Regions from separate parts of the Paenibacillus chartarius genome, predicted to be linked through region 1. Evidence: riboswitches for the same ligand, from Rfam matches in the RefSeq annotation. Region 1 holds a riboswitch; the other holds the start of a gene.
What was found. A riboswitch is a leader RNA that binds a small molecule or an ion and turns the genes downstream of it on or off. The one in region 1 is predicted to bind cyclic di-GMP.
Positions count from the first base shown of each region.

Region 2: another riboswitch for cyclic di-GMP. It lies ahead of ACFFK0_RS14055 (haloacid dehalogenase-like hydrolase); the one in region 1 lies ahead of ACFFK0_RS07250 (methyl-accepting chemotaxis protein).

Region 1 is NZ_JBHLWN010000027.1:128,346-140,787, reverse strand. Features, by position in the region: gene csaA (chaperone CsaA) at 1-7, shown strand, start outside; gene ACFFK0_RS07285 (pectate lyase family protein) at 320-1,981, shown strand; gene ACFFK0_RS07280 (LacI family DNA-binding transcriptional regulator) at 2,112-3,134, opposite strand; gene ACFFK0_RS07275 (cyclase family protein) at 3,283-3,954, shown strand; gene ACFFK0_RS07270 (aldo/keto reductase) at 3,971-4,918, shown strand; gene ACFFK0_RS07265 (zinc-binding alcohol dehydrogenase family protein) at 4,915-5,928, shown strand; gene ACFFK0_RS07260 (glycoside hydrolase family 95 protein) at 5,969-8,359, shown strand; gene ACFFK0_RS07255 (multidrug effflux MFS transporter) at 8,409-9,611, opposite strand; cyclic di-GMP riboswitch class I at 9,827-9,909, shown strand; gene ACFFK0_RS07250 (methyl-accepting chemotaxis protein) at 10,005-12,062, shown strand; gene budA (acetolactate decarboxylase) at 12,129-12,442, shown strand, end outside.
Region 2 is NZ_JBHLWN010000054.1:21,917-34,358, reverse strand. Features, by position in the region: gene ACFFK0_RS14080 (heavy metal translocating P-type ATPase) at 1-1,689, opposite strand, end outside; gene ACFFK0_RS14075 (copper ion binding protein) at 1,771-1,971, opposite strand; gene ACFFK0_RS14070 (metal-sensitive transcriptional regulator) at 2,000-2,341, opposite strand; gene ACFFK0_RS14065 (response regulator) at 2,511-3,149, opposite strand; gene ACFFK0_RS14060 (sensor histidine kinase) at 3,121-4,548, opposite strand; gene ACFFK0_RS14055 (haloacid dehalogenase-like hydrolase) at 4,618-5,301, opposite strand; cyclic di-GMP riboswitch class I at 5,452-5,541, opposite strand; gene ACFFK0_RS14050 (thioredoxin family protein) at 5,825-6,472, opposite strand; gene ACFFK0_RS14045 (TlpA disulfide reductase family protein) at 6,493-7,050, opposite strand; gene ACFFK0_RS14040 (cytochrome c biogenesis CcdA family protein) at 7,069-7,791, opposite strand; gene ACFFK0_RS14035 (hypothetical protein) at 7,784-8,464, opposite strand; gene ACFFK0_RS14030 (C40 family peptidase) at 8,638-9,396, shown strand; gene ACFFK0_RS14025 (bifunctional metallophosphatase/5'-nucleotidase) at 9,821-11,257, shown strand; gene ACFFK0_RS14020 (class I SAM-dependent methyltransferase) at 11,254-11,838, opposite strand; gene ACFFK0_RS14015 (sensor histidine kinase) at 11,819-12,442, opposite strand, start outside.

The DNA of each region.
Region 1 (12,442 bases):
CAGGTAACGATAACCGTTCATATTCGACGTCACACCAGCCATGGACTAGCGTTGAGCGCGAGCAGGGCAGAATGGACCGTCAAATGAGTGCTTCCCCCCATAGAATCATACCATACGCAATGCTATAATCCGTGTAATCATCTCCTTTTTCCCAATGAAGCGCATAACACCTATTAAACCGAGGCAGCTTCCGGATCTTGTTCGGAAATCGTTAAAGGGAAAATTGGAAACGCTTTTATTAAAGGGGGGCGACAATGATCAAAGGTGAGTGATACATAATGAGATTGCGGGGGAAAGTTCTTATTTGAAGGAGGAAAGTATGATGATGAGAAAAATCTTGAGCAGTTTGGTAATGGGAAGTCTTATGGTGACTTCATCTTATATGGCTGCAGGCAGTAACGTAGAGGCGGCAGTGATTACGTCAATCCCGAATACGAATAAGGTTGAAAAGAGATTCGATACCAGCTTTTTATCCGTTCCGGGCTATGCTTCTTTAGGGGTAAACGATAGAAGCCAATATGTGGGAACTCCTTATTATCGAACGGTTAGCAATGGAAGAGAGTTTTTACAGGCGATTCTGGATGCGAGCAAGGGAACTGTAAAAGTAATAGAAGTTACAGGTGATATTAACTTAGGATGGACTGAATTGGCTCTGGATTCAACGGAAAGGTCCAAGTACAGCTTTGTCTCCAATTATCCGAAACCATCGAACGGATTCACGAATCCGCTGTTGATCGCTTCCGGAGTATCGAAATTAAACATATCGAATGTAGATGGACTGACCATTTTCTCTACATCAGGCCAAACGATCCGCCATGCTGAAATCAAACTGCAGGCTTCAGCGAACGATATTGTGATAAGAAATCTCAAATTTGATGAAATGTGGCAGTGGGATGATTCCGGACAGCATAAAGAGGTTGGATGGTCATTTATTAAGGTAAATGGCGCGAACAATGTTTGGATCGACCATTGCAAGTTTACTATTGCTGCCGATGGAATGATTGACATGGAAAACGGCGCATCCAATGTAACATTTTCTTGGAATGAATTTGGATTAGAGGCGGATCAAAACCCGGATGTAACCAGTTCCGTATATCAGTCAATCCATTATATGGAGCAAAAGTATGCAGCAGGTACATTGAACCCGTCAACCAGCGTTTATTATAAAATGCGCAACGAAGGCGCCACGCCGAATGAGATTATGGCTTATGCGGCGTATCACTCGAAGGTTCATTTGGTAGGCTCCGGCGATAAGGATTATACGAACTATGTGAGTCCTGCCGGGGTCGAGGTCAAGGATGGAAATCAAAGGCTTCGCTTGACTATGGCGTACAATCGATATACGAATGTTGGACAACGTTTGCCGATGATTCGTCAAGGAACCGGGCATGTATTTAATAACTTTTTTGATAATTCGTCGCATCAGAGTGTATTGGATAGTGTATACGCGATCTCCAAGTATGGCGGAGATAAATTGGCGCGTGCAGTAAATGCAAGAAATGGCGCTTCGATTGCGGCAGACACAAATGTTTATAATGCTTTTAACGAACCTCTGATCGGTGCGGAACGTCAAGGTGACGATACAGGCAATATGAGCGCGCCATTTAATGAGTTGTTTAAAGATGCGATCAACCACAGCTTAATTGTCAATTCAAAAATTACGAACAGCAGCGGCTCTTACATCGGAAGCAGCTGGGACAATAATGGCGATAATTTGTTTACCAAGGGCTTCAAATGGTACGACAAATCGACAATTGGGAATTGGGCTTGGTCCTCCCATATCGTCGGGGTAGAAAATATGAGTAAAACGAATCCGCCAAGCACACCGTTTACCTTCACCTATGATTACAACGAGCAGCTGCCTTATGCCTATAAAACCGTTCCTCTAAACAGTGTTGTCCCCACTGTGGCACAATACGCCGGAATATCGAAAAAGGTTCGTTTCAGTGCTGCCGACTGGTTAAAAACAAACTATAATTGATGGCTATTGAGTTTCGAAGCAGAAAGCACAAAAGTTTGAACCGTTAGGCTCCGATACAAGTGAAGCATTGCATGACGAAGCATGCCCCACATCATCCCTTTGCGGATGGTGTCGGGGCATTTTTCTTAAATTAATCCTGTGCTCCTCTTCTTGATGTCGAGGTCCGGACCTTCAGCTCGGCGGGGAGAACGATCTTTCGCGTAGCCGCCGGCGCTTCGTTCTGAATCCGTTCGATCAAGAGCTGCATGCCGATATACCCCATGTCGTAGGCAGGCTGTTTCGCTACCGTCAAGAACGGGTTATAGTCCGGAATGATATCCGGGTCGTCGAAGCAGGTGACGGAAATATCTTCCGGTACTCGAATGCCGAGGGAACGTAAGGCGCGTAACGTATTCACTCCGATGAAATTATTGGCTGCGACTATAGCCGTGGGCCGCTCATTTTCCCGAAGCGATAAGAATTTGGAGATGATTTCGTCCAAGTTGTCCTGCTTGAAATGGGTTTCGATCATGTATCGCGGATTCGGCTGAATCCCCGACAAAATCAACGTGTCCCGGAAAGCCTGAGCCCGCTCGCGTGCATTCGACAAATAGGCGGGGCCATTAATCAAGCCAATGCGTTCGTGACCAAGCTCTATAAGGTGTTGAACCAGCTCGCGGGTTGTGTTCAAGTTATCCCCGGTAATCGAATCGGCGGGTACCGAATCGACCGTTCGGTCTACATAGACAAAGGGGATTCTTCGTTTCACTAGCCTCTTCATATTCGCGGCGGAATCGTCGCTGGACGGTACAATCAATGCGCCGTCTACACCGCTGGACATGAGCATGTTGATGTACATGGCCTCTTTGTCCTTATTCTCGTCCGTGTTCCCTAATATTACCTGGTATCCAAGCTGCAGCGCCTTATCTTCCGCTCCCCGTGCAATATTCGTGAAGAATGGGTTGGATATATCCGGAATGACAAGCGACACGAGCTTGGTCTCCTTTGAGGTAAGACTGCGTGCCTGCTTGTTCGGTACATATTCAAGTTCTCGGATGGCTTCTTCCACTTTCAACCTCGTCGATTCTTTGATGGAAGGCGAATTATTGATCACGCGGGACACTGTCATCGGCGAGACGTTGGCCTTCTTGGCTATATCGTAGATGGTTACCATCACCAAGCATCCTTTCAAGCTCTATTCATTCATAATGGTACAACGGCGATAGTATTTCAAGTCCGGAACCGTTGACCTTTAAGAATGAGCTGTGATACTATTTTGTTACCGATAACAAAATAATACCAAGGAAAGGGGTGTGATGTCCATGTCCATAACGATCAAATCCATGATCGACTTATCCCAGGAGGTTTATCACAACTGTCCGGTGCTGCCGGAATTTGATCCGCCCAAGATCGATTATTTGCGGGTAGGGCCAAGGGACGGTTGGACGGTGGAGCAAATCACCATGAACTTGCATACGGCAACGCATATGGATGCGCCGGCCCACATGGCTGATTTCCGAAAGACGTTGGACGAGTTTCCCGTAGAGCGCTTTCAAGGACGGTTGGTCTTGATTACGCTAACGGATAAAGCGCCTAATGAGCCGGTTACCGTAGACGATCTGCTGCCTTATGCGGAGCTGTTTACGGAAGAATCCGTCGTTTTTTTACATACAGGCTGGGGGGGAAAACGGGCCTGGACCAAGGAATTTATTTTCCAGTCTCCTTATTTATCCAACGAAGCGGCGCAGTTCCTGGCGGACCGTAATATCCGCGGCATCGGCATCGATCATTTCAGTATTGGCGGCACGGGCCCGGAGAACGAAGAAACACACAGGATTTTGCTTCGTGCCGGCATGTGGATTGCCGAGGGCCTCGATCTGGCGCATCCCGGGCTAGCGGAGGGCGATTGGCATGTCATGGCGCTTCCGGTAAAAATCCGGGAGAGCAGCGGCGCTCCGGCAAGAATTGTAGCCTTCCAATGGGACCATCCATAAGAATCGAGGGGAACTAATGAAATATCGTAAGCTCGGCAAAACCGGACTCGATGTGTCGGTACTAAGCTTCGGCGCCTCATCGCTCGGTTCCGTATTCCATCCGACCGATGACAAGGAAGGGATACGCACGGTCCATGAAGCCGTGAATCGGGGGATCAATTATATCGATGTGTCTCCTTATTACGGCTTATTGAAGGCCGAGACGGTACTCGGTCAGGCGCTGCTGGACATTCCTAGAGATAACTACATTCTTAGCACGAAAGCCGGCCGATATGGTGCCGATCAGTTTGATTTCTCTTATGACCGGATCATTCGAAGCGTGGAAGAAAGTATGGCCCGCCTGCATACGGATTATATCGATATTCTTTTCTTGCACGATATTGAGTTTGGAGACATGAACCAGATTTTTGAAGAAGCGATCCCGGCCCTGGAACAATTGAAGAAGCAAGGCAAGATCCGATTTACGGGAATATCCGGTCTGCCGCTTAGCATTTTCCAATCGGTGCTTTCCCAACAGCCGGTCGACGTGATTTTATCGTATTGCCATTATTCTCTGAATGATGATTCTCTGCTCGAGCTCCTTCCGCTGCTCCATGAAAAGGGCACCGGACTGGTCAATGCTTCCCCTCTGTCGATGGGGCTGTTATCCGGTAACGAGCTGCCAGCTTGGCATCCGGCAACGCCGCTCATTCGCCAAGCTTGCAAGGAAGCGTTCGATTACTGCTCCTCCATCGGGGTGTCACTGCCCAAGCTCGCCATCCAATTTGCAGTAGGCAACGAGAGCATCCCGACGACGCTGGTGAGCACCTCTAAGCCGGAAACCATATTGTCGAACATCGCTTATGCGCTCGAAGAGCCGGATATCGATGTCATTCGACAAGTTCGCCGTATACTTGAACCCATTCAGCGGTTATCTTGGCCCAGCGGAAAGCCGGAATACAACACGGGGGTGCGCGTAGAATGAGATGCATCGTTTGTGAAGAACCGAATCGGTTGGTGATGAAGGAGGTCGGCGTTCCCGTTCCAGGTCCGGGGGAGGCGCTCATTCGCATCGTGCGGGTCGGAATTTGCGGTACGGATCTGCACGCATACAAAGGAAATCAGCCTTATTTCGTCTATCCCCGGGTGCTTGGACATGAGCTGTCGGCCGTTGTCGCGGAGATCGCCGATAACGATCTTGGTATCTCCGTTGGGGACCTTGTCAGTGTCATTCCGTACATCCACTGCGGGTCGTGTATCGCATGCCGGAACGGCAAGACGAATTGCTGCACGAAAATGAGCGTGATTGGCGTTCATCAAGACGGGGGCATGCGTGAATATATGTCGGTTCCGATCGGGCATCTGATTCGCGCCGAAGGACTGACCCCCGACCAGGCTGCCATCGTCGAATGCTTGAGCATCGGGGCTCACTCGGTTCGGGTTGCCGGCATTCGTCCGGGAGACTTCGTGCTCGTAATTGGCGCGGGCCCCATCGGTCTCGGAACCATGAAGTTCGCCAAGCTGGCCGGCGCGAAGGTGATCGCTATGGATATGAACGAAGTGCGGCTGAAATTTTGCCAAACATGGGCGCCTGCCGACTATATCGTAAATGTGAAGAACGACCCGCTCAAGGAAGTGGAGGCTATCACCGGGGGGGACTTCCCTACGGCCGTTCTCGATGCAACCGGTAACGTCAAATCGATGGAGAACGCGCTCAATTATGTGTCCCATGGCGGCAGACTCGTATATGTAGGGCTGGTCAAATCCGATATCACGTTCCACGATCCGGATTTCCACAAGCGCGAGATGGCGATTATGGGCAGCCGGAATGCGCTTCGTGAAGATTTTGTCCAAGTGATCGAGAGTATTCGTCAAGGAGCAATAGACACAGGGGCATTCATAACTCACCGTGCGGATTTCAACGAAATGATCGGGCAGTACGACACCTGGCTTCGTCCTGAGACCGGCGTGATTAAAGCGGTTGTGAAGCTGTAGATCATTTAGTGAACTAAAGGTTGTAGGAGAGTGAGTACTGGTGAGTAATGACCATGTTATACAGTTTCATACCCCTGCCGTTTATTGGACGGAAGCGCTGCCTGTCGGCAACGGCAGACTCGGCGCGATGATCTTCGGCGGTGTTGAGCGAGAACGCATCGCCTTAAACGAAGATACGCTTTGGTCGGGATACCCGACGAATTGGAATAACCCGGGAGCAAGGGAAGCACTGCCGAAAGTAAGGCAGCTCATCGCAGAACAAAGATACAAAGAAGCGGATCAGCTCTGCAAAACCATGATGGGACCCTATACGCAATCGTACTTGCCGCTCGGCGATCTGCATATCGTCATGGAGCACGGACAAAGCCGTCGCGGTTATGAAAGAAAGCTTGAGCTTTCTACCGGCATCGCGACCGTTGCTTATGACGTTGGCGGTGTTCGGTACACCCGGGAAATATTCGCGTCGCATCCGGATCAAGCCATTGTCGTCCGTTTCACGGCAAGCCAAGAGGGGGTTCTCAGTTTCCGTGCCAAGCTGGATAGTCCGCTCCGATTCTCCTCGAAGCTCGAATCGGATCACTATACGATATCAGGCACAGCGCCGGAGCATGTCGCACCGAATTACTGCCATGTGGACAATCCTATACGTTACGGCAACCCGGAGACGTCCAAAAGCTTGAAATTCCACGGACGTCTTGCTGCGGTGCATGAAGGCGGAAGCATGAAGGTCGATGCGGATGGCGTGCAAATCGTCGGAGCAACGAGCGCGACACTGTATTTCTGCGCAGCGACATCGTTCGATTCCAGTGTTGGGGCGAGCAGCTCCAACCGCGTGCCGGCACATGTAACCGCTGAAGCGATTCAGACTATTCTCAAGAAGAAGTATGAGGAGATTCGGAAGCAACATATTGAGGATCATCGAAGCCTATATGACAGGGTTGAGCTTCGTTTGGGGGGAAGCAGGGCTCCGCAGGATTTGCCTACGGACCGGCGAATTGCCGAATACGGAAGCAGCGATCCGGGACTCGTCGAGCTCTTATTCCACTACGGACGTTACCTGATGATCGCCAGCTCGCGCCCGGGCTCGCAGCCTGCCAATCTGCAAGGAATCTGGAATGAGGAAACCCGGGCACCCTGGAGCAGCAATTACACGCTTAATATTAATGCAGAGATGAATTACTGGCCGGCGGAGACTTGCAACATGGCTGAGCTGCATGAGCCGCTGCTTGATTTTATCGGCAGGTTAGCCGTTAACGGCAAGAAGACCGCAGAAGTGAATTACGGAGCAAGTGGGTGGGTAGCGCACCACAATTCCGATTTATGGGCTCAGACGGCGCCTGTCGGCGATTTTGGTCACGGGGACCCGGTATGGGCGCTTTGGCCGCTCGGCGGCGCGTGGCTGTCCCAGCATTTATGGGAGCATTATGCCTTTAGCGGGAACGAAGCATTTTTGCGGGATACGGCATACCCGATCATGAAGGAAGCCGCACGATTTTGTTTGGATTGGCTCATTCCGAATCAAGACGGTTATTGGATAACGTCGCCTTCCACCTCTCCGGAGCATAAATTCAAAATCGGAGATCAACACTATGCGGTAAGCTCCGCAACGACGATGGATTTAGCATTGATCGGAGAATTGTTCGATATCTGCATCCAATCGGCGCAAACGCTTCAGACGGATGAATCATTTGCGGAAACCTTGCTTGAAACGAAGGAAAGGCTGCTTCCGCTGCAAATCGGCAAGAGCGGTCGACTGCAGGAGTGGTCCGAGGACTTCGAGGACGAAGATGTGCATCATCGCCACGTTTCCCATCTGGTAGGCGTCTATCCGGGGCGGCTTATTACGGAGCGTTCTGCTCCCGAGCTCTTCCAGGCAGCCAAGACATCGCTTGAGATCCGGGGAGACGGGGGGACAGGGTGGAGTCTGGGCTGGAAAATTGGTTTATGGGCCAGATTCAAGGACGGCAATCGTGCCGAGCGGCTGATCTCCAATTTGTTGACACTCGTGAAGGCGGACGAACCGCTGAACGCTCACAAAGGCGGCGTATATGCCAACTTGTTTGATGCGCATCCTCCCTTCCAGATCGACGGCAACTTTGCGGCGACGGCGGGCATTGCCGAGCTGCTGCTGCAATCTCATCAAGGATATCTGGAGCTTCTGCCGGCATTGCCGGATGCTTGGAAGGACGGTTATGTCAAAGGGCTGCGCGGAAGAGGCGGATACGAGGTTGATTTGGAGTGGACGAACGGTGTATTGTCAGCCGCGGTAATCACGGCTTCAATCACACGGACCTGCGAAGTATCTGCAAAGCATAAGATCAAGATCGCTCAAGGGGATCAAGAAGTGGAGTGGTCCAGTACGGAGAACGGGCGAATCCGATTCCGCGCTGAAAGCGGCAAAACGTACGTCATAGCGACGGTAAATGCTTAACTTAGGATGAGGTCAATCGGATTTTTCCGGTTGGCCTATTCTGAATTCGCTACAAGAAGTCAGTTCTCTTGGCTGGTTTGGTCAGTCCGATATAAGAAATAATGGCCAACAAGCTGGCTGTGAACAAAATGATTCCGAAGGGGACGGCAGAATGCTCTCCGGCGATTCCCACAAGCGGGGAGGTTACGGCGCCGAAAATAAAGGGAATGACACCCAGCAGTGCGGCGGCGCTGCCTGCTATGTGCCCTTGCGACTCCATGGCCAGCGGAAAAGCAGCTGCTCCCGAGACGCCGAACGATGAGATAAACAAGAGGAGCGGTATGACTAGAGCAAGTAAGGATCCATGAGATAGAACTACAATGAGGACCGCAGTGCTTGTGATGAAAGCCGATGTCAGACCGATCTGATGAATTCGACGTCCTGCCACTCGTCCAGCCAGTCGCTTCACTAACTGGGCTCCTAAAAATAAAGCAATCCCATTCATAGCAAACAGCAGAGAGAATACTCCAGGCGACACCCCGTAAATGTTCTGATAGATAAAGGATGTCCCGGAAATGTAGGCAAAGATGCCCGTGAACAAAAATCCTTGAGTAAGGGCATACCCCATAAACATTCGGTCCTGCAGCAAGGCTTTGAAGTTTCTCAAAATGACCATAAAGTTACCGGAAACACGCCGTTCTGCAGGCAAGGTTTCCTTGAGTCCCCACTTTGCTACGATGAATAAAAAAATACCCTGAAGCGCCAGCAGGAGAAACAACCCCTTCCAAGGGGCGAAAGAGATGACGACGCTCCCTGCAATCGGTGCAAGCAAGGGAGCGACATTGCCAATCATCGCAAGGAGAGAATAAAACTTCGTCAATTCAACCCCGCTGAACGAATCGCGGACGATGGCGTTCGAAACCGTCCCGGCTGCTACGGCAAATCCTTGGATAAACCGGAAAGCAATGAAGATCAACATATTCGGTGCAAAAGCACAGCCGATCGAGGCTAAGATATAGAGCGTCATAGCAATCATCAATGGCCTGCGTCTTCCGTAAACATCGCTTAATGACCCCATTACAATCTGTCCCAAGGCTAACCCTATCAGGCACGAAGTTAAGCTCGCCTGAATCGTGGAAGCGTCTGTATGAAAGAACCTCATCATTTCTGGAAAAGCCGGAAGATACATGTCAAAGCTTAGGGGCCATAATGTTGAGAAAGCCGCTAACATTAGGGCAAACCGAACCGGGATTTTTGTCGTATTGGTATTCATCTATTTAAACCTCCTATGCTGCAAATGGGCATAATAAAGATAGTATCATGCAAAACTCGGTTACGGAATGGAAAAAACCGCGAAGCTTTTGTCAAAATCGAATCCGTTAAATTCGAAATAATTCGACAAATTGCTTCATGATTGACAAAAAATTGAATATCATATATCCTAAGTCCTGTGCTTGAATACCTACACAACTAAAATAAGCAAATTCCTAATGATAATGGCAAACTCATCGAAAGATAAGGACGCAAAGCTACGGGTCTAAGGCGCAAGCTATGACAGCCGGGCTACCAAAAGGGGTTCAAAGACCCTTTTTCCAAGGGTCTTTTTTTGTGTCTATTTTTAACAGATGAGGAAGGAAACGAATGATTTTTAAACACGGAGGTTTACATGAATAACGTAGTCATTGGGCCTAAACGCACAAGCAAACATGGTGAAACAAGGCGTTTCGGCATATCGCAGAAGTTTTTCCTGCTCTTTCTCACTTTGGGTTTAGTTCCAAGCGCACTGGTCGGTACAGTGACCTATCAGTCTTCAGCCAAAGCGTTAAAGGACGAGTTGACGGTACAATCCCACAAAGAGGTCGCCACCGCAAACAGTATTGTTGATAGGGTAGTCATCCCTGTCGAGAAAGATGTCGAAATATTGTCGAAGACCTTCGAGGCCAGTACATATGTCAAAATGACCAAGGATCCCGCAACCAACTTATCTACCAACGACCAAATAACCAAGATCTTGAAGACTTTCAAGGCGTCCCATGGGGATGACACGGAGGTTATCGGGTTCGCTAGAGTGGATGGGGCCTTCGCTATGGAGCCTCCGAGCCCGTTAGCCAATGACTTCGATGCCAGGACTAGAGTGTGGTATAAAGCGGCAATGGAAAATAAGGGTAAAGTCATTATTTCGGACCCTTACGTATCGGCAGCCAGCAAGAATACGGTTGTATCGATCGCCCGCACTACAGAGAATGGCGACGCAATGGCTGTTGTGAATTTATCGTTGAAGAAGTATTTAACCGATACGGTAAATACACAGAAGATTGGAACCGAGGGGTATGTCTTTATCGTTGACAAAACCAATAAGGTTCTTACTCATCCGGGCATAGCTGCAGGCACAGATCTCTCGGACTCTGTATTCAAGGATTCCTTTTCCCAACCGTCCGGAAGCATACATGTCAAGCTTGATGCCGGTCCTGCAAATGTACGGTGGACAACCAACCAGGAGACGGGTTGGAAGATCTATGGGGTTCTGTATGATGCGGAGCTGGATAAGCTAACGAGAACCGTTTTTTGGACTACGATAGGAATGGTTATTGTAACGGCTATTGTAGCATTCTTGTTAATGTATTGGATAAATAGAGTGTTCATTAGCCCGATTATGAAGGTGACAAAGTCAGCAGGCGTTCTGGCATCCGGAGATTTGACCGTTAGCGATGTGAACGTGAAGAACGAAGATGAAATCGGTGATTTGGCGAAAGCCTTTAATAATCTTGCCAACCATTTACGTGTGATCGTTGGCAGCCTCGCTTCCGGCGTTAAAGAGATGAATACTGTTTCCGAGACGTTAAATCAGTCCTCGGCAGACGTTCAAATGTCGGCGACCAAGATTTCAGAGGTGAGCCATCGTGTTTCTTCCGGAGCACGCACACAAACCGAAGCGACCGGCGAAATTGCCAGGGCGCTCCAAGAAAATACGATCTCGATTAGCACCGTAGCGGCAAGCGCTTCTGAAATCGGAATGATTTCCGAGCAAACCAACAAAAAAGCCTTATCCGGGACCGAGACCGTAGCCCAAACCGTGGGACAGATGTCGGCCATTGATTCCGCCGTTTTGAAATCGTCCGAAGTCGTGGACGTGCTGTCCAGGAAGTCCGCTGAGATCAACAAGTTCGCAATTTTAATTGCAGAAATCGCACAGCAAACCAATCTCCTGGCTCTGAACGCCAGTATCGAAGCTGCCAGGGCAGGAGAACATGGGGCTGGGTTTTCAGTAGTAGCGAATGAGGTTAAGAAGCTGGCTGTACAATCCTCCGAATCGGCCAAAGAAATCAGTCGTGTTATCGGTGAAGTGAATGCGGATATTACGGGAGTAGTCGGTTCCTTGCAGAAAGCGAAAGAGGAGGCGGCTTTGGGAGTGAGCTTAAGCTCCGGAGTCGAGAGTCTGTTTAACTCCATTCAACAGGACATGGCCCTTATGAATGATGAGATACAAAATTTGAGTGCAGTTTCACAACAAATGGCGGCATCCGCAGAGGAGATCAGCGCTTCGGTTGAAGAACTGTCAAGCATCTCTAAAGATTCAGCCGTTGACTCTAATGTAGTATTGGAAACTACAGAACGACAGAAAGATGTGATCGCTGCTTTAAGCACTGTCGTAGACTCCGTTGCCAAAACGGCAAAAACTTTGGAAGACACGGTTAAACAATTCAAGATCGATGAAGCTGAATAACCCGCATCGGTAGTTGGGCCAACGCCTTTCTATAAATTAGACATCTCGGTAGGAGGTTCATGGAGTATGAACAAAAAATTTCTCGTTTCTTCCGTAGCTGTGCTTGCTGTAGCATCGGTTACAACCATTTCAGCATTTGCAGCGGAGAAAGACGCAACAGCAGCTAAACCCGCTAAGGCGGTTGAGCAGAGCCAAGACAAGGGAGCAAACAAAAAGGATAACACCCTTTTTCAATACTCCACGATCAACGCGCTGATGCAAGGTCAGTTTGACGGAGAACTCTCCCTTGGAGAGGTTGCCAAACACGGAGATACCGGTCTTGGAACATTCAACGGCGTAAACGGTGAGCTGACCCAGATTGACGGCAAATTTTACCGCTT
Region 2 (12,442 bases), on a different contig from region 1:
CGGCAGAACGATGTTTCTTTCCCGCACGCCGGCTACGATCGCTTCCGCAAGCGGATGCTCGGAGTTTTTTTCGGCCGCTCCCACCAAAGCAAGAAAGCGGCTTTCATCGATAAATTCCGAAACGATAACATCCGTCAGCTCGGGTTTGCCTTTCGTTACCGTACCGGTTTTATCCAACACGACAGTTGTAATTTTATGCGTCGATTCCAGGTGTTCTCCGCCTTTGAACAGAATTCCGAGCTCCGCCGCGCGGCCAGAGCCGGCCATAATGGAGGTTGGCGTTGCCAATCCGAGCGCGCACGGACAAGCGATGACAAGCACCGCTATCGCTTTTTCCAAAGCGCCGGAAAAATGACCGGGTTCGACACCGAAATACCACACCAGGAAGGTGATCACAGCAATCCCGACGACAATGGGAACGAATATACCCGAGATCACGTCCGCAATCCGTTGAATCGGCGCTTTGGAACCTTGCGCTTCTTCGACGACTTTGATGATTTGCGCAAGCGCGGTTTCTTTTCCTACTTTGGTTGCCTCAATGCGGAGCATGCCGTTTTTATTGATGGTGGCTCCGATCACCGGATCGCCCTGCCGCTTACCGACAGGAATGCTTTCACCCGTCAGCATCGACTCGTCCACAGAAGATGAACCTTCAAGCACGATTCCGTCAACAGGCACTTTTTCGCCGGGTTTCACGATTACAACATCACCTACGGCAACTTCCTCTATCGGTATGGAAACTTCCTGACCGTCGCGAACGACAAGTGCGGTCTTGGCCTGCAATCCCATCAAGGTTTTGATGGCTTCCGATGAACGGCCTTTCGCTAACGCTTCAAACAGTTTTCCGAGAACAATGAGCGTAATCAGCACGGCGCTTGTCTCGTAGTACATAGCAGGCACATGATGCGCCCCAGCCTGGTTGGCCCATTGAACCGTTAAATAAAGACTATAGAAGTAAGCGGCCGACGTGCCGAGCGCCACCAAAACATCCATATTGGCGCTGCCATTCCGAAGCGCTTTATACGCTCCGATATAAAAATGCCGGCCGACGATAAATTGAACGGGCGTTGCCAGAAGCAATTGAAACCACGGATTCATGAACAATTCGGGCACCCAGATCCAGGCGGTAAACGAAAAATGACCGACCATTGCCCATAACAGCGGCAGTGACAAAAGGGAGGAAATGAGAAGCTTCTTTTGTTGTCTCTTGATTTCTTTTTTTCTGTGGTCTGCAGACTCTTGTTTTTCCTGTTTTATCGCTGCTTTGTAGCCGAGCTGCTCCACTTTCCTCACCATATCCGAAGCGGACACCTCAGCAGGTGAATATTCTACTCGTGCCGTCTCCAGTGCCAGATTGACGGTTGCTTTGTACACTCCGGGCAGTTTGCTGAGCCCCTTCTCAATCCGGGCGGCACAGGCGGCACAGGTCATGCCGCTGATTTCAAAATCAACGGCTTCTTTGACGGTATCGTATCCGATCTCTTGAATTTTCCGCTCGATTTGGGGAAGTTTAACTTTATCCGGATCGTAAGTAACGGACGCCTGCTCGAGAGCAAAGTTAACTGTCGCTTCCGATACACCTTCCAGTTTGTTTAATCCTTTCTCAATCCGGTTTGCGCATGCGGCACAAGTCATACCCGATATTTGCAAGGTCGTTTGCTGTTTTTTTGGGGATTCCGTGTTTTGCATGTAAACCGCCTCTTTCATACCCCTATAGGGTATTTATAATAATAAAAAGAAAGGCCACCAGCAAGTGACCCCCCATGCCTGTTAGGCAACCTCGTAGCCTTGTTCTTCAATGGCTTCCTTCACGGCATCCAAGGATAATTTATTTTCATCGTATTCTACAGTAACCGAGTTGCCTTTCAGATCAACACGAGCCGACGCACCTATTTCTTTTAAGGCTTTCTCAATGGAATTGACACAGTGTTGGCAGGACATACCGTTCACTTTAAGTGTTGCTTGTTTCATACAAATCCCTCCGATATTTATGATTTCATTATTTCATTAATTTATTAACCGTAATCAACAATTCGTCAATGACTTCATGTTCTCCGGCCTGGATGCGTTCCACGACACAACTTTTCATGTGTCCTTCAAGCAAAAGCTTGCCAACGCTGTTTAAGGCTGACTGAATGGCCGCGATCTGGTTCAGTACATCGTCACAATAAGTATCCTTCTCAATCATCCCTTTAACTCCGCGAATTTGGCCTTCGATACGGTTCAAACGGGATATCAAGTTGTTCTTCATTTTGTCCGAATGATGGCTTTTCCTTTCGCTTTCTGGAGAACAACAAGAACGGTCAGCTTCATCCGGTAGCAATTCCTCTTGGTTCGCCACGACTTATCACCCCACAACAAATATACTATACCCCCTTAGGGTATGTCAAGATGAAATTATTCTAGTCAAATGAATTTGTTCGTCTTTAACTCAAGAAGAAGCTTAATGTTTGTAGGACAGAAAAACAGCCCGGTCTTCCATTAAAAGCCGGACTGTTTGCTTTGAGATTCTAATCAATTATCCCAAGACGCTTGGCTTTTCGGGCAGCTTCACGGCTGGAGCGGGTTCCCAGCTTCTTCAGAATACGATTCACATGCTTTTTTATGGTGCTTTCAGTTGCATGCAGTTTGCTTTGAATATTTGATTGCTTGTACCCTTTATGAATGAACCTTAATATTTCCTGCTCGGCTGAGGTTAACTGCTTACTACGTTGCTCTCTTTTCATCCGCCGAAATTCCTTCACCAGCACACCAGCCGAATCCGGATGAATGTAATTCAAATTATTGTAGGCAGCGCGAATAGCGCAGGGAATATCTTCGAAGTGGGCCTTCGTTACATAATTGACTGCCCCTGCCGCATACGTATCCATAATTGCCTCTTCCTCGTCGATGCCGGTCAGCATAATGATCTTGGTTTGCTTTATTTCCAAAATATCCATGGCCGCTTCAAGTCCGTCATACCCATTATCGGATAAAATAAGGTCCATGAGCACAACATGCGCGTCACTAAGCCTGGCGAGATGAACCGCATCCTCCCTGTTCGCCGCCGAACCGACGACGACAAGATCATGCTCGCGGCTCAGGAAACTTGTGAGTTGGTCACGCCAGACGGCATCATCCTCAACCAACATAACCTTGATTTGATCCAATGTCCCTCACCTCGGTTAACGGAAGCGAATGGGATCGAATCCTTTTGTGTGGAATTTGAATTACGACCGACGTCCCGACATTCAATTCGCTTTGAATATCGATCGATCCGTCATGCTGCTGAATAACATTGTAGCAGTACGTCAATCCGAGACCGAAGTTTTGCTTGCGATGTTTGGTTGAATAAAATGGATCGAACAAATAGGTAAGCTCGTCTTGTGATATTCCCTTTCCGTTATCCTTAAAGACGATCGTAAGATGCTTCCGCGTTTCGCATACCGAAATGAACAACATTCCTCCCGGCTCCATCGCTTCGGCCGCGTTGACGATGATATTGTGGAACGTTTCCTGAAGATGAACCGGATCGCAGAGTAGATAAATCGCCTTATTATCAACATCCGTATGAACCTGAACGCTCCGCTTTTCCAAGAACACTTTCGTCATCGAAAGCGCGCGGCTTAGGATGTCCGTTACCTCATGAATCCCCTCTTTCAGCATGATATCTTGCGTCCGGTTTTGAATGCGCGTCACCATATCCAGCATATGCTTGGTCGAATCAAGCACAACGGCTGCATCGCTCGCAATTTTCTCCTGATGAGACGAAGCTGCCAGATTTCGAATCTGATCGGCGACAATCCGGATTTTTCCGACCTCATTTTTAATCGTGTGGTTCAATATGCTTGTCCCGTACGAGATGGCGCGCATCGTACCGTCCAACCGGTCCTTTTCGAACTTTATCCGGACGCCGAGTACGCCATATTTGATGCCGAGGAGCAAAAATGTTACCAGCAGAATCGTAATCACAAACGGCATAAACCGCCATACTTCCTGAACATCGAAAAACGCCTTTAATGTATAGTTCGCCACGATTTGAAACAGGATCGGGGGAAATGCAACAATATTGGAAAATAAACGGCTTCTTTTCCGTTTCGGATTCTTCTCTTTCATAAAACTGTATGTTAACAGGATAAGACCAACGATCAGATAAGGTACGCACCAAAAAAACAGCGCTTGAAAGTTATGCTGGATCGGGGGAGTGAACGACGTGAGGAAAAGCATCCCGATGATCGGGATGGGAAGCACCCCTGCGAGGATCATTTTCTTTTTACGGCGGAATAACCCGGAGTAGCTGACGGCGAACATCAAAAAACAATAAGGAAGTCCATTATGATTCATAAACGAGCCGAACATGTGCATCTTTAATAAGAATGCTTCAAGGGAAGGCGTAGAGATTTGATACTGCTCCAGATAGGGCAAGATCGTTTCGGTTACCGCGCGCGACAATCCCCCGCCACCGCCTGTAAATGCGGTAAATGCCGCCCAGCGTGTCGGTTCATTTTTGGGATTGATAATCAGCAAAATGGCTGCAATCGTCCACAATGCAATGAGTACAAAGACCATTCGGTCCAACTCCTTTAATCGTTTTGACTACCGATTAAAGAGGAGCGCCGTCGTGGACAGAGGCTTCAATTATGCTCGAATCAAGACAGCCTCCCTCTGTATCGACTTCATCCATTTCTTTTTCTTGTTTGCCACGATGATCGGGTAATGGACATGCTCCAGCATCGGCAGATCGTACTTGGAATCTCCAATCGCCATCGTCATTGCAGGATTCAAGCGTTGGATGTAATTGCGCTTAAATCCTTTCAGCTGAGAAAAGTCGATTCGAATCCTCGAATCCTGTTTAACGACGGGCAAACATACATAGGGAACCTGAAAATACGCTCCGTAATGCTTTACGATCAAATCGAAATTGGTTGACAACAACGTGACCTGAACTCCTTTTTCCTTCAAATAAAAGATGAGATCGTGCACAGGAACGATAAATTGCCTCTTGAGCATTTCTTCAAAATACCTTTGAGCGTATTTCTCTAGCTGTTCATAGGCGTACTTCCCGAACTTTCTTTGCACAAATACGTGATTAAACCAATCTCTCGACAAACGATCCACTGCAAGATAGAATGGAGCCGCAGCCAAGCAGTAAACAAGAAACAGCCACCATAGCAGCCGGTTCTTCAGGCGTTCTCTCTTGATGAACAAGTAAAACTGTACGATGTTGCTTTTGGTAATCGTATTGTCGACATCAATAACCGCATGATTCACCCCATTGGCCAATATTCCGTCAAACTGCGAAAAATCTCTACTGTGCTTCATTACATCTCCCCTCAGTTAGTTTGAATTTCCTAAGACCTCGATCTCACATTAATCCCAGGACATATCGAAGACGATCACTTCCTTTCGTCAATTTTTTCTAAAAAACAAAAAAGACACTACCCCAAACACGTAGTATCTTCTGGATGACTGTAGGGTAACCCGGCTATCATTGCATAATATTATGCAGAAGACCCGTGGCTTTGCGTCCCTGCCTTTCGAACAGGTTTGCCATTATCCAAGTCAGACTTATTACCTATTATTATATTACCAGGTTGTGGAACAGGCAAGAACCAAAATGGGAAATTTTTGAATTTGTCGAATAATCGCTTGAAAGAGTTTAGTACTTTTTTCCTCAGGCCCAGATAGTCTTTGTTCTCAAATCATATTTGGTAGATTATCGTGACATCTAGCGACACGTCTATTTCAACTCCACCGATGAGTGCAGAATTGAGTGATATTTGCCATGGTAACCCGACATTGGAATAATAAAAGGCTTTTAAACCTTCTTTGCTTACATGATTGGCTAACGAGAAATCGTCCATTCCAATTTGATATCGGTAATTCCATAGGCCGCCAAGGTACGATTGAGCAACGTCTTCATCCGATCGGTTTCTTCCATGCTCACTTCATTTGTCGAACGGAGCGTTACGACGCAAGAATCATGATGAAAGGAAACCCGCTCAAGCGAAGTGTCTGCCGGAAACGGATTGTCAAATCCTTCAGGCCGGGTGCGCAACAATTGTTGAATCGTTGTTATTCTTGGCGCTTTAACGGAAGTCTTGTTGATCACCGTTGTCTCCACCGGAACGGCGTTGCCGTTTTGGAACAAATAGATCGTGTAAGTTTCGGTAGTCTCCCGGTTTTCTTCCCGCGGCGCTTCCGATCGCAGCGATCCTTCTTCTATCTGTCTAATCAAGTTCCATACCTCTTCCGTTTCTTTAAAACCTTCAATACGGTACAATTCAACGCCGCTGTCATCCAAAAAGAGCGTGGTGGGATTCATCTTAATGCGATATCGATTGGTCGTTTCATGGTCAACATCCACATAGACGACTTCATATGCAAGCTCTTTTTTGCAGGCAAGCAATTCTCCGATGACCGTATTCATGGAGCGGCCCATCGGACAAGCGGATAGTGTTAACAAAATCAATTTTTTAACCGATTGACTCATGCGGCATAACCTCTCCCGTCTTATTTGATATTGGAAACAGCTTCTTTCATAATGTCGTAATTAATCGCGCCCTGAAACTTTTCCCGAATCACTCCGTCCGAGTCCAGCAAGAATGTCGTGGGATAGGCGACAACCTGATAGGTTTGCATGACGTCTCCTTCCTTGTCCAGAACGATGGGGAACGTGAGCTGTTGCTCTTTCACAAATGCTTGTACGTTATCCGGATTTTCCTCGGTAGGTGTCAGGTTAACACCCAAAATCACAACGTCTTTCGATTGGTAATCCTCATAAAATTTTTGCATATGGGGCATTTCCACCCGACACGGCGGACACCATGTCGCCCAAAAATTGACCAGCACTTTCTTGCCCTTAAAATCAGACAGGTGAACAGGATTCCCTTGCAAATCCGTAAGCGAAAATTCCGGCGCAAGCTGCCCCTTCAGAATGCCCGTCTCCAGGTTTGCTTCCCCCGATTCCGCAATTTTTCCGGTTTCTGAAGAAGACTTGTGAAAATAATCGTATCCGCCATAAACGACGAGCCCTATCAAAACCAGAACAGCGATCATGCTTTTTTTCATCCGTTTCATCTCCACTCGTTAAAAGTTGATCTCCCAAAACGTATATTGGGATAGCCAGGCGCTGATCTTCTGCAATTGCCCGGTAAACAACAGAAACCCCAGCCCAATGAGCAGCCAGCCATTCAGTTTGGACAGGAGAGGTATCCATCTGTTCATTTTTTTCATGAACTGCAGCGAATACGTCAGCAACCATGAAATCAGTAAAAACGGAATACCCAATCCGAGGGAATACACGGCCAACAACCCAACCCCGTTCCACAGCGTTTCGGCAGACCCGGCCAGAAGCAAAATAGATGACAACGCCAACCCTACACAGGGGCTCCAGCCGGCGCCAAAAGCCACGCCGGTAAGCAGCGAACGGATTGCGCCGCGGCTCCTGTTCGTTTTGATTTCCCATGTTTTACCGGACATCAACAGCCGGAGATTTAATAATCCGGCCATTTGCAGACCAAACACAATAATCAACAGACCGCTTATTTCTTGGATCAAATCGCGTTCCTGGGCAAAGAAGCGGCCAATAAAGCTTGCCGAAGCCCCCATCGCGATGAAAACGAGACTAAAACCCACAATAAAACTAAGAGACTGAACAATCAGTTTCCCCCGATGCACGACCAGTTTGCCATCTTGAAAGGACGAGCCCGTCAAATGGGAAACGTAAGCGGGAATGAGCGGAAAGACGCAAGGGGATAAAAAGGATAGCATCCCCGCGGCAAAGGCTGCGAAAACCGAAATATTATCCATGAGAACCTCCTTTTTTCACCTTCTCGTCCAACCAGGCCCATCCGGTCAAACCCGTGGCAACGAGCAGAAAAATCAACTGCTGTTTACTGAAGGACAAAAGCCACATCGGACGATCGGGGACCAGAAACCATAGCATCGCATGTCCAATCGAGAACCAAATGGCGTATGCAAGTCCTATTGGCGAATCGGATCCTCTTGAAGAAAACAAGAAAGACATGAAAAGAACCGCTGTTAATCCGGCGCTTGCCGCATGAAACCAGGCCGGCTCCTCCCCGATCATGAATAACAACACTTGGCAGGCCGACCAACCCGCGAATGCATACGTGATGAAAATGTCGACCCACATTTTTAAAGGAATGTTTTGCTTCAAAGCCTTCTGCCAAATATAGACCGCGGCAACCAGGCTTGCCATCCATTTCCCGCGTTCCCCGCCATCGAAATAGATGAAAGAAACAGGCTGTTGGATGGCTTCAACCGGATGAAAGAGCAGGTAGCTCGCTTTCCAGACGATCAGCCACAGCCAGAATGCGTTTGATACGCAGGACAAGATCAACCCCCGCTCCGGCATGTTTCGGAGCCGATATTGTAACATCAACCAGCCCGCCGCCCCAAAACTGAAATACAAAATCAGTTGTCCGTTCAAGACAAAAGAACCGATTTGAATGCTGCGCAAACCCCCACCTCCTTGCAGATGAGGATAACGCTTCTTTTTAAAGAAATGATTAAGCGATTGGAAAAATGTACATCCAGGTTCACTGCATCTCCTGTGATAGGCTTGGATTAGACCGCGAGCCGATATTTTCCGCCGCGGGAATTATCCAAATCCACAAGGAGGAATTGCAGTTGATGAAGAAAAAACTGGCTATGGCACTGTTTGTAACGACTTTTATTGCCGGAACGATTTCATTGGGACAAGACTCCGCTTCGGCGGCCAAGGGTGATGCCGTCATCGTGAAAAGTGTCAATTTTCGGGACAAGCCTTCCCTAAGCAGCGAGCGCATTCGTTATTTGCAGGCAGGTGAACATGTGAATATTTTGGAACGGGTGAACCCCTATTGGTACAAAATCAAGGATGGCCAGGGGCAAACCGGTTATGTCACAACACAGAGCCGGTACATATCAGTGGGAGGCGCCTCTTCCGGTGAAACCGCACAAACTGCTGCCGGCACAGCCAAAAACGTGATTGAAGCCGGTATAAAATATTTGGGAACGCCTTACGAATTTGGTTCCAGCCGCTCCAATACCAGGACTTTCGACTGCTCGGACTTTGTTCGACAAGCGTTTAAAGACGGGGCCGGCATCATTCTTCCCGGCAATTCCCGGACACAAGCCGAATATGTAAAAAAAATTGGAAAAACAACAACGAATTGGCGAGACTTGAAACCAGGAGACATCATGTTCTTTATGTCGTATAAAGGAAGCAAAAGTTCCAATTATTCCGGAATCGACAAATCCGCACAACGAATCACGCATAACGGCATTTACTTGGGGAATGGCAAGATTTTGCATACGTATTCCGTGAAATCCGGCGGGGTAAGAATCGATAGCATTGAAGGCAAGCACTGGGAATATCGGTTTGTGTTCGGCGGCAGTGTTCTCAAGTAACGCGGAGCGGAAGGGACAGCCATGTCCCTTCTTTTGTTTATGTTTTAATCCTGGGAGCCCTATTGCGGGTATTGGCGGAAGCACGGAGCATTTCCTTCCTTACGAAGGAAGGATCAAGATCGATGGCGGTACACAACGTTTCGAACCAGTCGGTCTTCAAGAAGCCAAGCGCTTCTTGTCGCATTTGGAAATTTCGTCCTCCTTTCCGGGCCTTTGTTTTCAAATCGAAATAAGTTTGGATCAAAATGGCGCAAACCAGAACCCGGTACCCAAACGACATCCTCATCTCTCCCTTCCCGGATGTTCTTCGTTTGATCGTACCGGCCTTGTGTTAAGTTCTGATAAAGAAGGTTTAAAAACAGGCTGGAACTCCCCATACTATCCATAAGCTTGGGATCACATGCTTCAACAAGGGGGCTTAAGTGTGGAACTCGTATTGATTCAACAAAATGACACGCACGGTTGTTTGGACGCCCATCCGGAATTCTTCTGGGGCGATCCGCGTCCGTTCTACATTCATTGCGGGGGCTTTTCACGCATCTTCCGCTATGTGACATGTTTAAAACAACAACATCCCCACGTACTGTTTGTTGACGGGGGCGATTTGTTTCATGGTACAGGACCGCTAGTTTTGTCCAAGGGTGAAGCCGTCTTGCCGCTACTCCGACAAATGCCGCTCGATGCTTGGGTACCTGGGAACTGGGACTTTGCTTACGGACCCCAACAGCTATTTTCTTTGATAAGTCAAGTTCCGGCACCGGCATTGGCAATGAATGCCAAGCCAATCTCCGGCAAAGTCAATCCTTTTCATTCGCATATGATTCGGGAAATCGAAGGTATACGGGTCGGTTTGACGGGATGGACTTATCCTTTTGTAGATCAAACGATGCCTCCTTCTTTCTCGGAAGGATTTACTTTTTCGCTAAATATAGACGATATGAGAAAAGTGGTTCATCAATTACGGGAGAAGGAGCGAGCGGATCTTATCGTGGTGATCAGCCATATGGGACTGCCTTTGGATATAAAAGCGGCATCCTGCATTGAAGGGATCGATATCATTTTAAGCGGGCATAGTCATGATCGAATCGACAAACCAATCAGACAAAATAACACATGGATTGTCCAATCCGGGGCAAGCACTTCGTTTCTCGGAAGAATCGATATTTCCTTTGAAAACGGAAAAATAACCCATATTCGGCATCAACTTATTCCGCTTTACGCGGACGAATACGAAGAAGACCCGGAATTCTCGCGTCTTATCCGGGAGATCAAGCAACCTTACGAGACGCTCCTGCGCGAAGAAATCGGCAAGCTGAAAACACCGCTTCATCGCATGTTTTTGAATGAAACGCCGATGGACCGTCTCATCACCGACGCGTACCTGTATGCGATAGATGCCGATATCGCTTTGTCTCATGGTTGGAGGTACGGCGCCCCGATTCTTCCGGGAGTCATAACTGTGGAAGATTTATATCAAATCATACCGACGAACCCGGAATTGTTTACACTAGAACTGGAAGGGCGATTCATTCTTGAAGCCTTTGAAACGAACCTGGAGCAAGTCTTTTCCCCGGACCCGTTTCAGCAGAAAGGCGGATATGTGTTGCGAACTTCCGGTGTCATCATGGCTTATAAACCATATAACCCCAAAGGACGGCGAATCGAACATTTTCTCGTTCAAAATAAACCGCTTAAACAGGATGCCATATACCGAATTGTCAGTGCCGGCGAACAAATCCTCGGGCAATATCAGTCCGTCAAAAAGCATTTGGGAATTCATGCCCATGATGCGATCAGGCACTTTTTTCAAGCCCATCAAACCATTGAAATTCATGATACGCCCCGCATTTTCAGTATTTAGCAGTTATGTGCACAAGCCCTTGCAACAATAAGATAGTGCTGATCGGAAGGATAGGTCAGTTTTTCAACCAAGAACCCATTCTCTTCAAATGCTTCTGCAAGCTCATTGGAATGTATTCGATGACGGAGAGGAGGGCCTTGTTCCGTTTGTTTTTTTTCCCATTCGATACATAATACTGTTCCGCCCGGCTTTAGCACTCTGCTCATTTCTTGGAGTCCTTTTTCCAAAGGTTCTACTTCGTGTAAGACGAATGAAGCGATCACATGGTCGGCGATTTGTCCTGCCAGGGGAATACATTCAATGGCTCCTTCAATTAACTCGACATTGTCCAGTTTTTCCTCCTTCACACGCTTTCCCAAATATTGCAGCATCTGTGGTGCAACGTCCAAAGCATACACTTTCCCGTTGGTAAGTCCTGCCGCGGGTATGGTAAAATAACCGGTACCTGCCCCCAAATCCAGAATAATGTCGTTATCTTGGATTTCCAATAATTCCAATAACTTTTCTGGAGGCAGAACTTTTCGCCGCTCCGGGTTGTCCAGTTTCTCCGTATGTTCAGGGTTAAACCGGCGCTCCGTCATGATTCTTAACCACCTTTACCGTTTTTATTTCCAAAGGGAGAGTAACCCAAAAATTATGCAGATTACCATCCGAGTGCAGTCCGACTTGTCCGCCGAACCGTTCCACAATTTCTTTTACAATCGCAAGACCCAGCCCAGTACCGTTCCTGTCTTTCTCCCGGTGTCTTGACGGATCCACGCGATAGAACCGCTCAAAAACCAAATCGCGAGCTTCACCCGGTATTGATTCTCCCATGTTGGAAACCGTGATGCGGTATTGTTTTTGTTCCCTTTTTCCCGTAATCTTTATCTCATTCCCTGTATTATACATGAAAGCATTCTTGAGCAAATTGTTCATGACCTGTTTGATTCCGTCTTCCTCGCCAAGAACGACTCCCTCTTGTATGGAGACGTCCAATGAAACACCTGCTTTGTCGCTTTCCAACTGAAAAGCCTGAATCGTTTGTTGCAGAAGTTCATGTATTTTGATTTCTGTCTGATACAGACTGTTATTCCCTCGAGCTTCCCAGACCGTCAAATGATGAAGCTGTTCTACGAGACGGGTGAGGTGCTGAGATTCTTCAAGCAGAGATTGATACAATTCCCGATTGCCTTCTATGACACC